DNA from 2 places in the Kitasatospora sp. NPDC008115 genome. Region 2 is predicted to be linked to the other one. Evidence: predicted binding sites of a transcription regulator. Region 2 holds the regulator's gene; the other holds the start of a gene.
The links. The regulator HspR, encoded in region 2, represses chaperone genes until heat shock. The targets are predictions, from matches to a motif close to TTGAGNNNNNNNNNCTCAA.
Positions count from the first base shown of each region.

Region 1 (6,866 bases), on a different contig from region 2:
CGGCGCACTGGTGGTCTTCGCGGTCGGCGCGTTCACCATGGCCATGCAGTGCCTGTTCGACGTCATCGGCATCGGCGTCGCGGTGCTGCTGTTCGTGGTGCTCGGCAACCCGAGCGCCGGCGGCGTCTTCCCGCCGCCGATGATGCCGGCGTTCTGGCGGGCGATCGGGGCCTGGTTCCCGAACGGCGCCGGCACCGACGCCACCCGCTCGATCGCCTACTTCGACGGCAGCGCCATGACCCAGCCGCTGCTGGTCCTGCTGGCCTGGGCGCTGGTCGGCGTCGGCATCACCCTGGCCGCCGTCGTCGGCCGCCCCTCGCACCTGAGCCGCGAGCTGGTCAAGGACTGAAGCGGCCGGTCAAGGACCGGAACGACTACTCCTGCAGCCGCCCCGGGTCGGCGAGCAGTGAGCGGACCACGCCGACCGCGGCCCCCAGCAGGGGGCCGCGGCGGCCCAGCCGGGAGACCGTCAGCCGCTCGTGCGACCACGGGCGGACGGTCACCCGGGCGGCCAGCTCGGCCCGCATCGCGGGCAGCAACCAGGGCGCCAGCTGGGCATAGCCGCCGCCCAGCACCACCTCGGACGGGTCCAGCAGGTTGACCGCCCCGGCCGCCGCGATGCCCAGCGCCGTCCCGGCGCCGTCGAGCGCCCCGCGCACCTCCTCGTCCGCGGCCTCGGCCCGCTCGGCGAGCAGCGCCACCCAGTCGCCCCGGATGCCCTCCAGCCCGGCCGCGCGCAGCACCGCCGACTCCCCCGCGTACTGCTCCAGGCAGCCGTGCGCCCCGCATGCGCAGCGCGGCCCCTCGGGGTGCACCGGGACGTGGCCCAGCTCGCCCGCGTAGCCGCGCGCGCCGCGCAGCAGCCGGCCGTCGACGATGATCGCCGAGCCGATCCCGGCCTCGGCGGAGACGTGCAGGAAGTGCTCGGGCCCGCCGCCCAGCCAGAGCTCGGCGAGGCCGCCGAGGTTGGCCTCGTTGTCGGCCCGCAGCGGGAGCTCGGCGAGGTCCGGCGCGCCGGCGGCGCGCAGCGCGAGCCGCAGTTCGGCGGCGACCGCGACGTCCCGCCAGTCCAGGTTGGCGGCCCGCTGGAGCAGCGCGCCCTCGGCGCCGACCAGTCCGGGTACGGCCAGCGCCAGCCCGGCCGGGCGCAGTGCGGCGTCGGCGGCGGCCCGGCGGACCAGCTCGGCGAGGTCGGCCATCACGGCGGCGGGCCGCCGGCCCCGGTTGCGGATGTCCTGGCGGCGCCAGGCACGGACCTCGCCGCGCAGGTCGACCACGCAGGCGCCCAGGTGTTCCACCCCGATCTCGGCGCCGAGGCCGGCCGGGCCGTCCGGGTTGAGCCCGAGCGCGGTGCCGGGCCGGCCGACCTTGCCGCTGGGGGTGGCCGGGCCCTCCTCGACCACCAGTCCGGCCGCGATCAGCTCCTCGGCGAGCGAGGAGACGGCGGCCCTGGTCAGCCCGCTCTCGGCGGCCACCTCGGCGCGCGAGCGCGGGGTGCGGGAGATGACCCGGAGCACCAGGGCCAGATTGCTGCGGCGCATCCCCTGCTGGCTCGCCGGCCCGGCCGCGCCCCCGGCGCCGCCCCTCTCACCCATCGCTCTCACCCGCCCCGGCCTCCGCCGACCGCACCCGCGGACCCAGCTGCCCGCCCGCGCCACCCGTGCCGCCGGTGCCCGCGACGAGGGACTGCTCCACCCGGGTGAACACCCAGCGCCGCATGGCCCAGAACCGGAACAGCATCGCCGCGAAGGTGCCCAGCACCATCCCGCTCAGGAAGTCGGCCACCTCCTGGGCGACCGCGCTGACCTGCGGCTCGCGCAGGTCGAACAGGTAGCGCGAGACGATCAGCGGCAGGACGTTGACGCCGATGGCGACGGCGCTCACCAGCAGGAACAGCAGCGGTTCGCGCCGCCGCCAGGAGGAGCGGAAGCTCCACCGCCGGTTGAGCAGGTAGGAGACGGCGGTGCCGGCCACCGTCGCCACGGTGAGCGCCACCACCGGCTTGCGCTCCAGCAGGGTGAGCCGCAGCGCGTAGTTGATCAGCAGGGTCAGGGCGAAGCAGCCGCTGCCGACCAGCAGGAATTTCACCAGGCTCCGGTGCCGGACCAGGAGGGGTCGCACCCGCTCCGGCACCCGGGCCAGGACGCGCTGGGTCAAGGACGGCACCCTCGCAGTCTGGCACGCGCCCCGCGGCCCGTCCCGTCCGGCGGCGCACCGGGACGGGACGGGCCGCGGGGCGGACCGGGGCCGGGGCCGTCAGGCCGCCGCCACCAGCACGCCGGCCGGCTCCAGGGCCAGCTCCAGCACCTCCCGGACGTCCGCGACCGGGTGCACGGTCAGCCGCTCCAGCACCTCCGCGGGGACGTCGTCCAGGTCGGGCTCGTTGCGCCTGGGGATGACCACCGTGGTGATCCCGGCCCGGTCGGCGGCGAGCAGCTTCTGCTTCACACCGCCGATCGGCAGCACCCGCCCGGTCAGCGACACCTCGCCCGTCATCGCCACGTCGGTGCGCACCTTGCGCCCGGAGAGCAGCGAGGCCAGCGCCGTGGTCATGGTGATGCCGGCGCTCGGCCCGTCCTTGGGGACGGCCCCGGCCGGGACGTGCAGGTGCACGCCGCGGTCGCGCAGCGAGGTGACCGGCAGCTCCAGCTCCGCGCCGCGCGAGCGCAGGTAGGAGAGCGCGATGTGCGCGGACTCCTTCATGACGTCGCCCAGCTGGCCGGTCAGGGTCAGCCCGGTGCCGCCGGTCTCGGCGTCGGCGAGCGAGGCCTCGATGTAGAGGACGTCGCCGCCGGCCCCGGTGACCGCCAGTCCGGTGGCCACGCCGGGCACCGCGGTGCGCCGCTCGGCGGGCTCCTGGGCCGCCTCCGGCACGTGGTGCGGCCGGCCGATCAGGGCCCGCAGGTCGTCGGCGCCGATCGCGGCGGGCAGCTCGCGCTCGCCCAGCTCGCTCTGTGCGGCGATCTTGCGCAGCACCCGGGCGATGGCCCGTTCGAGGTTCCGGACGCCGGCCTCCCGGGTGTACTCGCCGGCCAGCCTGCGCAGCGCCGGCTCGTCGACCGCGACCTCCCCGTCCCCGAGCCCGGCCTTCTCCAGCTGGCGCGGGAGCAGGTGGTCACGGGCGATGACGACCTTCTCGTCCTCGGTGTAGCCGTCCAGGCGGACCAGCTCCATCCGGTCGAGCAGCGGCTCGGGGATGGCCTCCAGCACATTGGCGGTGGCGAGGAAGACCACGTCGGAGAGGTCCAGCTCGACCTCCAGGTAGTGGTCGCGGAAGGTGTGGTTCTGCGCCGGGTCGAGCACCTCCAGCAGCGCGGCGGCCGGGTCGCCCCGGTAGTCGGAGCCGACCTTGTCGATCTCGTCGAGCAGCACGACCGGGTTCATCGAGCCGGCCTCCTTGAGCGCCCGGACGATGCGGCCGGGCAGCGCGCCGACGTAGGTGCGCCGGTGGCCGCGGATCTCCGCCTCGTCCCGGACGCCGCCGAGCGCGACCCGGACGAACTCCCGGCCCATGGCGCGGGCCACCGACTCGCCGAGCGAGGTCTTGCCGACGCCGGGCGGGCCGACCAGCGCCAGCACCGCGCCCCCGCGGCGGCCGCCGACCAGCCCGAGCCCCTGGTCGGCCCGGCGCTTGCGGACGGCCAGGTACTCGACGATGCGCTCCTTCACGTCGGCCAGGCCGGCGTGGTCGGCGTCCAGCACCGCGCGGGCGCCGGCGATGTCGTAGGAGTCCTCGGTGCGCTCGTTCCAGGGCAGCTCCAGGACGGTGTCCAGCCAGGTGCGGATCCACGAGCCCTCGGGCGACTGCTCGCTGGAGCGCTCCAGCTTGTCGACCTCCTTGAGCGCCGCCTCGCGGACCTTCTCGGGCAGGTCGGCGGCCTCGACCCGGGCGCGGTAGTCGTCCTCCTCGCCGGCCGGGTCGCCGTTCAGCTCGGCCAGCTCCTTGCGGACGGCCTCCAGCTGGCGGCGCAGCAGGAACTCCTTCTGCTGCTTGGCGACGCCCTCCTCGACGTCCTTGCGGATGGTGTCGTTGACCTCCTCCTCGGCGAGGTGGTCGCGGAGCAGGCCGAGCGCGTACTCCAGCCGCGCGACCTGGTCGGCCTCCAGCAGCACCTTGAGCTTCTGCTCGGCGGTGGCGAAGGAGGCGTAGCCGATGTTGTCGGCGAGCTCGCCGACGCCCTCGATGGCGGCCACCCGGTCGACGATCTGCCAGGCGCCGCGCTTGCGCAGCCACTGGGTGGACAGGCTCTTGTACTCCCTGACCAGTTCGGCGGCGCGCCCGGCCACCGGGGTGCCGACCGAGGACTCCCGGAACGGCGTGGTCTCCACCCAGAGCGCGGCGCCCGGCCCGGTGGTGCCGACGCCGATCCGCACCCGGCGCACCGCGCGGACCAGCGCGGCCGGGTCGCCGTCGGCCAGCCGGCCGACCTGCTCGACGGTGGCGAGGGTGCCGGCCGCCGCGTACGAGCCGTCCACCCGCGGGACCAGCAGGACCTGGGGCTTCCCGGTGCCGGTGGCGGCGGCGCGCGCGGCCTCGACGGCGGCGCGGACCTCGGCGTCCTTCAGGTCCAGCGGCACGACCATGCCCGGCAGGACGACCTCGTCGTCGAGCGGCAGCACGGGCAGGGTGAGCGGTGTGGACGTCGATGCCATGATCTCTCCCCAGTCAGCGAACTTGAGTCGACCTGACTAAGGCTGTGCGGGCGCCGGATGTTCCCCGGGCCTCGTTCGCCGTGAGCGAACGGTGAAGGACCCCTGGTGGTCCCGTCAAAAACCGGGCCGGACCCGGCTCAGCAGCGGTCCAGGGCCGCGGCCCGGCCCGGCGCGGAGGCCGGCGCGGGCGCTTTCCGGGGGCGCTCGGCGGACGCCCCGAGCCGGGTCCGGCACGGCCGGTGCCCGTCCCAGCGGCGCAGCCACCGCCACAGCGCCACCCCGGTCAGCAGCGCCGCCGGATGGCCGACCCCGGTGACGAGGTCCCGGTCGCCGGCGATCTGCTCGACGATCAGCGCCCCGGCCAGCCCGAGCGCGACCGCCCGGCCGCCCGGCCGCAGCAGCCCGGCCAGCGCGCCGAGGCTGGCCAGCACGCCGTAGCTGACGCCGATGTCCAGGTGGTCCATCGCGGCCGGCCCCAGCCGCCCGCTCTCCACCGCGACGATCACCACGCCCTGCGAGAGCAGGGTGGCGCCGATGTGCCCGGCGGCGAAGACCACGGCCGCCCGGGCGGGGCCGACCCGGCGCTCCAGCGGCGCGACGGTGAGGGCGAAGGTCCACAGGTAGGGCACCCAGTCGGTGCCGGCCACCCAGAAGCCGCTGAGCAGCAGCGCGCGCAGCGGGTGGCTCAGCAGGTTGTGCCCGTCCGAGCTGGACGCCTCCTGGAGCCGCTGGACGAGGTCCGGGTCGGCCAGCGAGGCGAAGGCGGTGGTGGCGCCGACCACGGCGAGGTAGCCGAGCGCGAAGGGGTTGCGCCCCGGGGTCGGCACCCGGGCCAGCAGCCACTCGACCGCCCCGGCCCGCAGGCCGTGCCGGAGCATCGCGTACGGCGGCCCGCCGCGCCCGGCGCGCACCCGTCGCTCCGCCATGCCGCCTCCGCTCCGCCGCCCGCGGCCGTCGCTCCCGCGCGTGTCCAACGTACCGGCGCGTCCGGGAAATCCCGCCCCCGCGATTTGTCGTGGCCACGGTACGGGCGGCGGCTGGGAGCCGGCTGGGAGAACCCTGGGCGCGGCATGATCGCCGGGTACCCGAATTGGTCCAGACCTTCTCCCCCTATACGCACACCCATCCCCGCTGACCGGCGGCTTGGCGCCAACTGATGTGCATACGTACCGTTACGGAGTGAAAAAACGCCGGGTAAGGTATCGGCCCGTGCCCACTTCCCAGTGGGCCCGACGACCGGCCCGGCAGGCCGGCCCACGGGCCGGAAATGCCCGGTCCACCTGCCGGGAATCACCCGCTGTCCGTACGCTGCGAGGTGCGTGGGAGAAGTGAGCGGCGCACACCGCTCGCCGACCCCGCAGTACGCGACGGGACGGCGGACCCGGCACAGTCCACGACGGAACAAGACTACGAGCGGAGCCTTCGCCATCCCCACAGATGGCCGGCCCGCAGCCCTGGGGGCGGTGGCGTGACCGTGACAGAAATTCAGCAGGACAACCAGAACGCCGGCGGCACGGTGAGCAGTCAGCGCAGAGTGCTGGTGGTCGAGGACGAGCCCACGATCGCCGAGTCCATCGCGGCCCGGCTGGGCGCGGAGGGCTTCAAGGTCGCCGTGGCCCACGACGGCCCGGGCGCCGTCGACGGCTTCCACACCTGGCAGCCCGACCTCGTCGTCCTCGACATCATGCTGCCCGGCTTCGACGGCCTGGAGGTGTGCCGACGGATCCAGGCCCAGCGCCCGGTACCGGTCCTGATGCTCACCGCGCGGGACGACGAGACGGACCTGCTGGTCGGCCTCGGCGTCGGCGCCGACGACTACATGACCAAGCCCTTCTCCATGCGCGAACTGGCCGCCCGGGTCAATGTGCTGCTGCGCCGCGTCGAGCGCGCCCAGCAGGCCGCCCGCACGCCGGCGCTCGGCAGCCTGCGCTTCGGTGAACTGGAGATCGACCACGTGCAGCGCCGGGTCCGGCTGGCCTCGGGCGACGTCCACCTGACGCCGACCGAGTTCGACCTGCTCGCCTGCCTGGCCGCCCAGCCGCGCGCCGTGCTCACCCGTGAGCAACTGCTGGCCGAGGTCTGGGACTGGACGGACGCGTCCGGCACCCGCACCGTCGACAGCCACGTCAAGGCGCTGCGCCGCAAGATCGGCGCCAGCTGGATCCGCACCGTGCACGGCGTCGGATACGCGCTGGAGGCCCCGCTCTCGTAGC
Region 1 covers NZ_JBIBHU010000012.1:198,989-205,854, reverse strand. Annotated here, with positions in the region: gene ACFZBX_RS17690 (ABC transporter permease) at 1-349, shown strand, start outside; gene ACFZBX_RS17685 (ROK family protein) at 375-1,595, opposite strand; gene ACFZBX_RS17680 (GtrA family protein) at 1,588-2,166, opposite strand; gene lon (endopeptidase La) at 2,257-4,653, opposite strand; gene ACFZBX_RS17670 (rhomboid-like protein) at 4,791-5,579, opposite strand; gene ACFZBX_RS17665 (response regulator transcription factor) at 6,128-6,865, shown strand.
Region 1: the regulator HspR is predicted to act here: its motif matches at 4,676-4,694, upstream of lon (endopeptidase La).

Region 2 (6,866 bases):
TTCCAACTCGGCTGGCGGATGCGGGGTGAGCAGGATGCCTGATCCGCGGTCAGCCGGCGGCGGCGCCGGTGGGCCAGTAGCCGGAAGGGCCGACGGCGGGGGGCTGCTGGCGGGGGACGGTGAACTGCTCGCCGGGGGCGGTCCAGAAGCCCTCGCGCAGGGAGAGCGCCATGCCGGCCCAGTCGAGGGCGGTCTCCACGGTGTGGTGGAGGGCCTCCTGGGACCAGGTGTCGTCGAAGACCAGCGGCAGGACGGGGGCGACCTGCTCGATGGTGGCGATCAGCGGGTTGTGGGTGATGGCCTCGTCGACCAGCAGGACGATCGGCTTGCGCAGTGCGGACGCCCAGCCCAGCTCCAGGCTGACGCCGGCCGAGAGCGGCGCGCCGACGTAGGCGAAGACCAGGTCCGCGGACTGCAGCGCGCGGAAGTCCGACGGAACCCGGGGCTCGGGGGCGCGCCCGGCGACGGTCCAGGCGTCACTGTGGTGGGCGCTGTACACGGCGGCGCCGCTGCGGAGGAGCGTGGTGCGAAGGGTCGTCAGCCGCGTCCGGCTGGCGAGGGTCACCACGCTGTCCGCCGGCCCGGTCAACCGCATCAGCGGCGCGGCCAGGAACACGCGTGCACGCCGGCCCTCATGGGCCTGGCTGTCGTGGTGACGCAGGTAGGGCTCGGTCATGTCGACTCCGGGGATAGGTGCCAACTAGGCTGGTTCGCCCCGTTGGGTGGTGACCATCGGAATGCTGCTGCGTATTCGATGCCGTCGAACTGAGTTGTCGTGCTCATGTTTGACTTTGTTCTCCCCGCGTTCTTCTCGGCTGACTCTCCGGGGAGTGCACTGATCGTCTCTGTCGACCGTGACCATCGTCCACAGACCTGCGGTGTCATCTCGATGCCTGGCAGAGAGATGACGCACTGGCTGGTCCTGCCCTCTGGTCCTGCGGTGCGCCCGTGCGGCATTATGTGGCAGGTTGTTCGAAAACAATGGGCTGGAGACCCGCGAAAAGCCCTGCATTGGAGAGAGGACATCATGTCTCGTATACGTCGAGTGGTTCGGTTTGTCCTGGTCCCACTCGCCGTTGGGGCGGCGATTCTCATTGGCGGTGCCGGATCGGCGGATGACACGATCTGGAACATCCAGGTGGGTAACGGGGCGCCCGCGGAGAAGACCGTCGCGCTGGCGACGGACACGATCTGGAACTGAACCCGAGGACCGGGTGACCGGTCACCCGAACAGTTCGGGGAGCTCGCCGGTGCTGTTGTGGCGGGCCAGGGCGTAACCGAGCTGGAACAGTGACTCCACGTTGTGCTCGTCCCGCATCTCGGCGAGGTGGCGAGCAAGGGTGCGTTCGCTGATACCCAGTCGGCGGGCGATCACCCGGTGGTTCACGCCTTCCAGCATCAAGTCGATGATCGTCTGCCGCATCCCGGAGACGACCTGTTGTGGAACGCCGCGCGCGCCGTCGAAGTCCAGCGCATGGCTCCAGTTCCGCTCGAAGACCTCGCTGATCAGATAGCTGATGACGGCTTGATCGTGAATGAACGCGGCGAGGTTGAGGTCTTCTGCGATGGGGATCACCGCGATGCGGCGGTCGATCACGATCAGGCGGGTGTACGGCTCGTCGAGCGTCCGGACCCTCCCGCCCGCCTGCGTGATGGCGGCCACGTAGTCCCTGGTGGGCGCGTGGTAACGGGTACTCGGATGGTAGATCGTTCTGAGGGTGATCCCCAGCCGCAGGGCTGCGAGGTCCCGTTCGAGGATGCCCGCCAGGGCGTCGGAGGGCCGGGGCCCGCCGGGCTGGGCCGCGAGTATCTCCTCGGCGGCACCGGAGACGATCTGCTGGACCCGTTGATTGATCAGGACCTTGCCGCGGACGTACTCGATGGTGCCGCCGTCCTGTTCCGGCGAGTGGTACGCGGCCGTGAGATCGTGCAGGTCGTTGCTGAGCGCGGACGCGCGGGTGAGCAGGTCCAGGGCCTGGCGCTGCCAGCGCGCACTGAGGGTGTCGGAGAGCTGTCGGGGATCGACCGCGACCAGGATGTCGGGCTCGTCGGTGTCGGGGACGAGGAGGCCGAGGCCCACCAGCTCGTCCCGGGTCGCGTCGTCGTACGGGAGTTCCGAATCCTTGGGGAGCCGCCCGTTCTCCTCGATGATGGCCAGATACAGCGCACGCGCCCCTTGGGACAGGACGCTCGTCCCGCCCGTGGTGGCACTGAGCTGCTCTCGTCCACTCATCTGAGGCTCCTTGCCGTGGCCGTGCTTACCGGTACTGCCAGGTATCCAAGCAGGAATCGCCGTGCAGCATGCCAGATCGGGCCGCGCCGGTGGGGAAGCCCGATCCGGTCCTTCGTACCCTCTCACCAACGCCGCGCCGCCGGCACCCCCCCGGCCAGGGGGGAAACCGGCGGCGGTGCGCGGGTGCGGAAGGGCCGTCAGCGCTTGGGGCGCCAGACGACGAGGGCGCTGGAGTGCGGGGTGGGCGGCTGGTAGGGGACGAGGTCGCGGCGGTAGGAGGCGTGGATGGTGGCCTCGCGCTGCTGGAGCGCGGTGGCGGCCCCCTCCAGGGAGTCGGCCAGTTCGGCGATCCGGGACTGGAGCGCGGCGACCTGGTTCTCCAGCTCGATGATCCGCTTGATTCCGGCCAGGTTGATGCCCTCGTCCTGGGAGAGCCGCTGGACCTCGCGCAGCTGCTGGATGTCGCGCGCGGAGTAGCGCCGGCCCCGTCCGGCGGTGCGGTCGGGGCAGACCAGGCCGAGCCGGTCGTACTGGCGGAGGGTCTGCGGGTGCAGGCCGGAGAGCTCGGCGGCCACCGAGATCACGTAGACCGGGGTCTCCTCGGTGAGCACGTACTGGGGCTGCGGGGCGGTCCGGCGGGTGGTGCGGCGGGCGCCGCCTCCGGGGAGGCCTTCGCCGAGGCCGGGGCCGATGGGGTCGTCGGGGGTCATCTGGTCGTCACGCTCCCTTCGCCGCCCGGAAGAGGGCGGCTCGCGGGTCGTCGGAGGCGGTCGCCTCGCGGTACTGCTCCAGAGCGGTCAGCGCGTCGCCGGTGACGTGCTGGGGGACCACGACCTCCACGGTGACCAGCAGGTCGCCGCGGGTGCCGTCCTTGCGGGTGGCGCCCTTGCCGCGGGCCCGCAGGGTGAGGCCGTTGGCGCTGCCCGGGGGCAGCTTGAGCTTCACCGAAGGGCCGTTCAGGGTCGGCACCTCGATGGTGCCGCCGAGCGCGGCCTCGGGGAAGGACACCGGGACGGTCACGGTCAGGTTGTCGGCCTTGCGCCCGAAGACCGGGTGCGGGTCGACGTGGACGGTGACGTACAGGTCGCCGGGCTGGCCGCCGCGCTCGCCCTGGGCGCCCTTGCCCTTGAGGCGGATCCGCTGGGCGTCCTGGACGCCGGCCGGGATCCGGACCTGCATGGTGCGGGCGGAGCTGGCGCGGCCGCTGCCGTGGCAGTCGGGGCACGGGTCGTCGACGATCATGCCGCGGCCGCGGCAGTCCCGGCAGGGCTCGGAGAGCGCGAAGGCGCCCTGGCCGCGGCTGACCGTGCCGGAGCCGACGCAGGTCGGACAGACCCGCGGGGTGGTGCCGGACTTGGCGCCGGTGCCGTTGCAGAGCCGGCAGGGGGCCTGACTGGTCATCCGCAGCGGGACGGTGGCGCCGTCGACGGCCTCCTCGAAGGAGAGCGTCACCTCGGTCTCGACGTCGGCGCCGCGCCGCGGCTGGGCCTGCCGGCCACCGCGGTTGAACAGGCCGCCGAAGACGTCGCCGAGCCCGCCGCCGGCGGCGCCGCCGCCCTGGCTGCCGCTGAAGAGGTCGCCGAAGTCGAAGCTGTAGCTCCCGGTGCCGCCCGGGCCGCCGGGCCGGAAGCCGCCGTTGGCGAAGAGGCTGCGGGCCTCGTCGTACTCCTTGCGGCGCTTCTCGTCGGAGAGGACGTCGTACGCCTCGGAGATGTCCTTGAACCGCTCCTCGGCCTTGGTGTCGCCCTTGTTGGCGTCGGGGTGGAACTCGCGCGCCAGCTTGCGGTAGGTCTTCTTGATCTCTGTGGCGCTGGCGTCCTTGGGCACGCCGAGGACCTTGTAGTAGTCCTTCTCCACGTAGTCCTTGCCGCTCATGGCCGGCGCCACCTCCCGAGGTCCATCGTCACAGTGCTGTCAACGGGCCGGGCACGGCGGTCCGTGCCCGGGCACGCCGACAACGCGCTGCGGAGCCGGCCGCCGTACTGGCCGGCGTACGACTCCGCAGCGCAGGGGTTGTCAGCTGTCACCGGTGGTCAGTTGTCCGAGCCACCGTCGGCCTGGTCCTTCTTCTCCCCGCCCTTGGCGGCGTCGGCGTCCGGGCCGGACGCGGTCTGGGTGCCCGGCTGGGGCTCCGCGACCGCGACCATCGCCGGGCGGATGATCCGCTCGCCGATCCGGTAGCCGGGCTGGAGGATCTGGACGCAGGTGTCCTCGGTGACCTCCGAGGAGTAGCTGTGCATCAGCGCCTCGTGCATGGTCGGGTCGAAGGGCTCGCCCTCCTTGCCGAACTGCTGCAGGCCCAGCTTGGCGACGACCGTCTCCAGCGACTCCGCGACGGACTTGAAGCCGCCCGTCACCTCGCCGTGGTCGCGGGCGCGGCCGATGTCGTCCAGCACCGGGATCAGCGACTCCAGGATGTTGGAGACGGCGATCTCGCGGACGGTCAGCCGGTCGCGCTCGACCCGCTTGCGGTAGTTCTGGTACTCGGCCTGGAGACGCTGGAGGTCGGCCGTGCGCTCGGCCAGCTCCCGCTTGGCCGCGGCGACCTCGTCGGCACCGGAGGCGGAGCCCTCGGCCCCGGCCGCGGCGGCCTCCTCGGCCGCCTTGATCACGGCCTCCTCGGCGGCGGAGTCGTCGCCGGGCTCGGCACCCTGCGGCTTCTCCGTCATGCCGCACCGCCCTTGGGCTTCTCGTCGTCGACGATCTCGGCGTCGACGACGTCGTCGTCCTTCGCGCCCGCGTCACCGGCGTCGCCGGCCGCGCCCGCACCGGCCGCACTGGGGGCGTCGGCGTTGGCGTACAGCGCCTGGCCGAGCTTCTGGGCGGTGGTGGAGACCTTCTCCGAGGCCTCGCGGATCTTCGCGATGTCCTCGCCCTTCAGGGACTCCTTGAGCTCGCCGATCGCGGTCTCGACCTCGGTCTTGACGTCGGCCGGCAGCTTGTCGGCGTTGTCGGCGATGAACTTCTCGGTGGAGTAGACGAGCTGCTCGGCCTGGTTGCGGGTCTCCACGGCCTCGCGGCGCTTGTGGTCCTCCTCCGCGTACTGCTCGGCCTCGCGCATCATGCGCTCGATGTCGTCCTTCGGCAGCGCGGAGCCGCCGGTGACGGTCATCTTCTGCTCCTTGCCGGTGCCGAGGTCCTTGGCGCCGACGTGCATGATGCCGTTGGCGTCGATGTCGAAGGTGACCTCGATCTGGGGCAGGCCGCGCGGGGCCGGCGGCAGGCCGGTCAGCTCGAACATGCCGAGCTTCTTGTTGTACGCGGCGATCTCGCGCTCGCCCTGGTAGACCTGGATCTGCACGGACGGCTGGTTGTCCTCGGCCGTGGTGAAGATCTCCGAGCGCTTGGTCGGGATCGTGGTGTTGCGCTCGATCAGCTTGGTCATGATGCCGCCCTTGGTCTCGATGCCGAGGGACAGCGGGGTGACGTCGAGCAGCAGGACGTCCTTGACCTCGCCCTTGAGGACACCGGCCTGGAGCGCGGCGCCGATGGCGACGACCTCGTCCGGGTTGACGCCCTTGTTGGCGTCCTTGCCGCCGGTCAGCTCGCGGACGAGCTCGGCGACGGCCGGCATGCGGGTGGAGCCGCCGACGAGGACGACGTGGTCGATCTCGGAGAGGGCGATGCCCGCGTCCTTGATCACGTTGTGGAACGGGATCTTGCAGCGCTCCAGCAGGTCCGAGGTGAGCTGCTGGAACTGGGCGCGGGTGAGCTTCTCGTCCAGGTGCAGCGGGCCCTCGGCGGAGGCCGTGATGTAGGGCAGGTTGATCGAGGTCTCGGAGGACGAGGACAGCTCGATCTTGGCCTTCTCGGCGGCCTCGCGCAGACGCTGCAGGGCCATCTTGTCCTTGGACAGGTCGACGCCGTGGCCGGCCTGGAAGACCTTGACCAGGTGGTCGACGATCTTCTGGTCCCAGTCGTCGCCGCCGAGGTGGTTGTCACCGTTGGTGGCCTTCACCTCGACGACCCCGTCGCCGATCTCCAGCAGGGAGACGTCGAAGGTGCCGCCGCCGAGGTCGAAGACCAGGATGGTCTGGTCGTCCTTGTCCAGGCCGTAGGCCAGCGCGGCCGCGGTCGGCTCGTTGACGATGCGCAGGACGTTGAGGCCCGCGATCTCACCGGCCTCCTTGGTGGCCTGGCGCTCGGAGTCGGAGAAGTACGCCGGAACGGTGATGACGGCGTCGGTGACCTGCTCACCCAGGTAGGCCTCGGCGTCGCGCTTCAGCTTCTGCAGCACGAAGGCGCTGATCTGCTGCGGGTTGAAGTCCTTGCCGTCCAGCCCGATCTTCCAGCTGGTGCCCATGTGCCGCTTGACCGAGCGGATGGTGCGGTCGACGTTGGTGACCGCCTGGCGCTTGGCCACCTCGCCGACGAGCACCTCGCCGTTCTTCGCGAAGGCGACGACGGACGGCGTGGTCCGCGCGCCCTCGGCGTTCGTGATGACGGTGGGCTCGCCACCCTCCAGAACGCTGACGACCGAGTTCGTCGTGCCGAGGTCGATGCCGACCGCGCGTGCCATCGTAGATACCTCCACGGAAGAGTTGAGCTTTACGGGCTCAAGGATGCATGACGACGGCAGGGGCGTCAACAGCCATGAGTCGGAGTCGCTCAACTTTGCTGAGTTCGGCCCCCC
Region 2 covers NZ_JBIBHU010000003.1:397,163-404,028, forward strand. Annotated here, with positions in the region: gene ACFZBX_RS06155 (LuxR family transcriptional regulator) at 1-42, shown strand, start outside; gene ACFZBX_RS06160 (hypothetical protein) at 50-676, opposite strand; gene ACFZBX_RS06165 (LuxR family transcriptional regulator) at 1,223-2,233, opposite strand; gene ACFZBX_RS06170 (heat shock protein transcriptional repressor HspR) at 2,431-2,943, opposite strand; gene dnaJ (molecular chaperone DnaJ) at 2,951-4,108, opposite strand; gene grpE (nucleotide exchange factor GrpE) at 4,267-4,902, opposite strand; gene dnaK (molecular chaperone DnaK) at 4,899-6,752, opposite strand.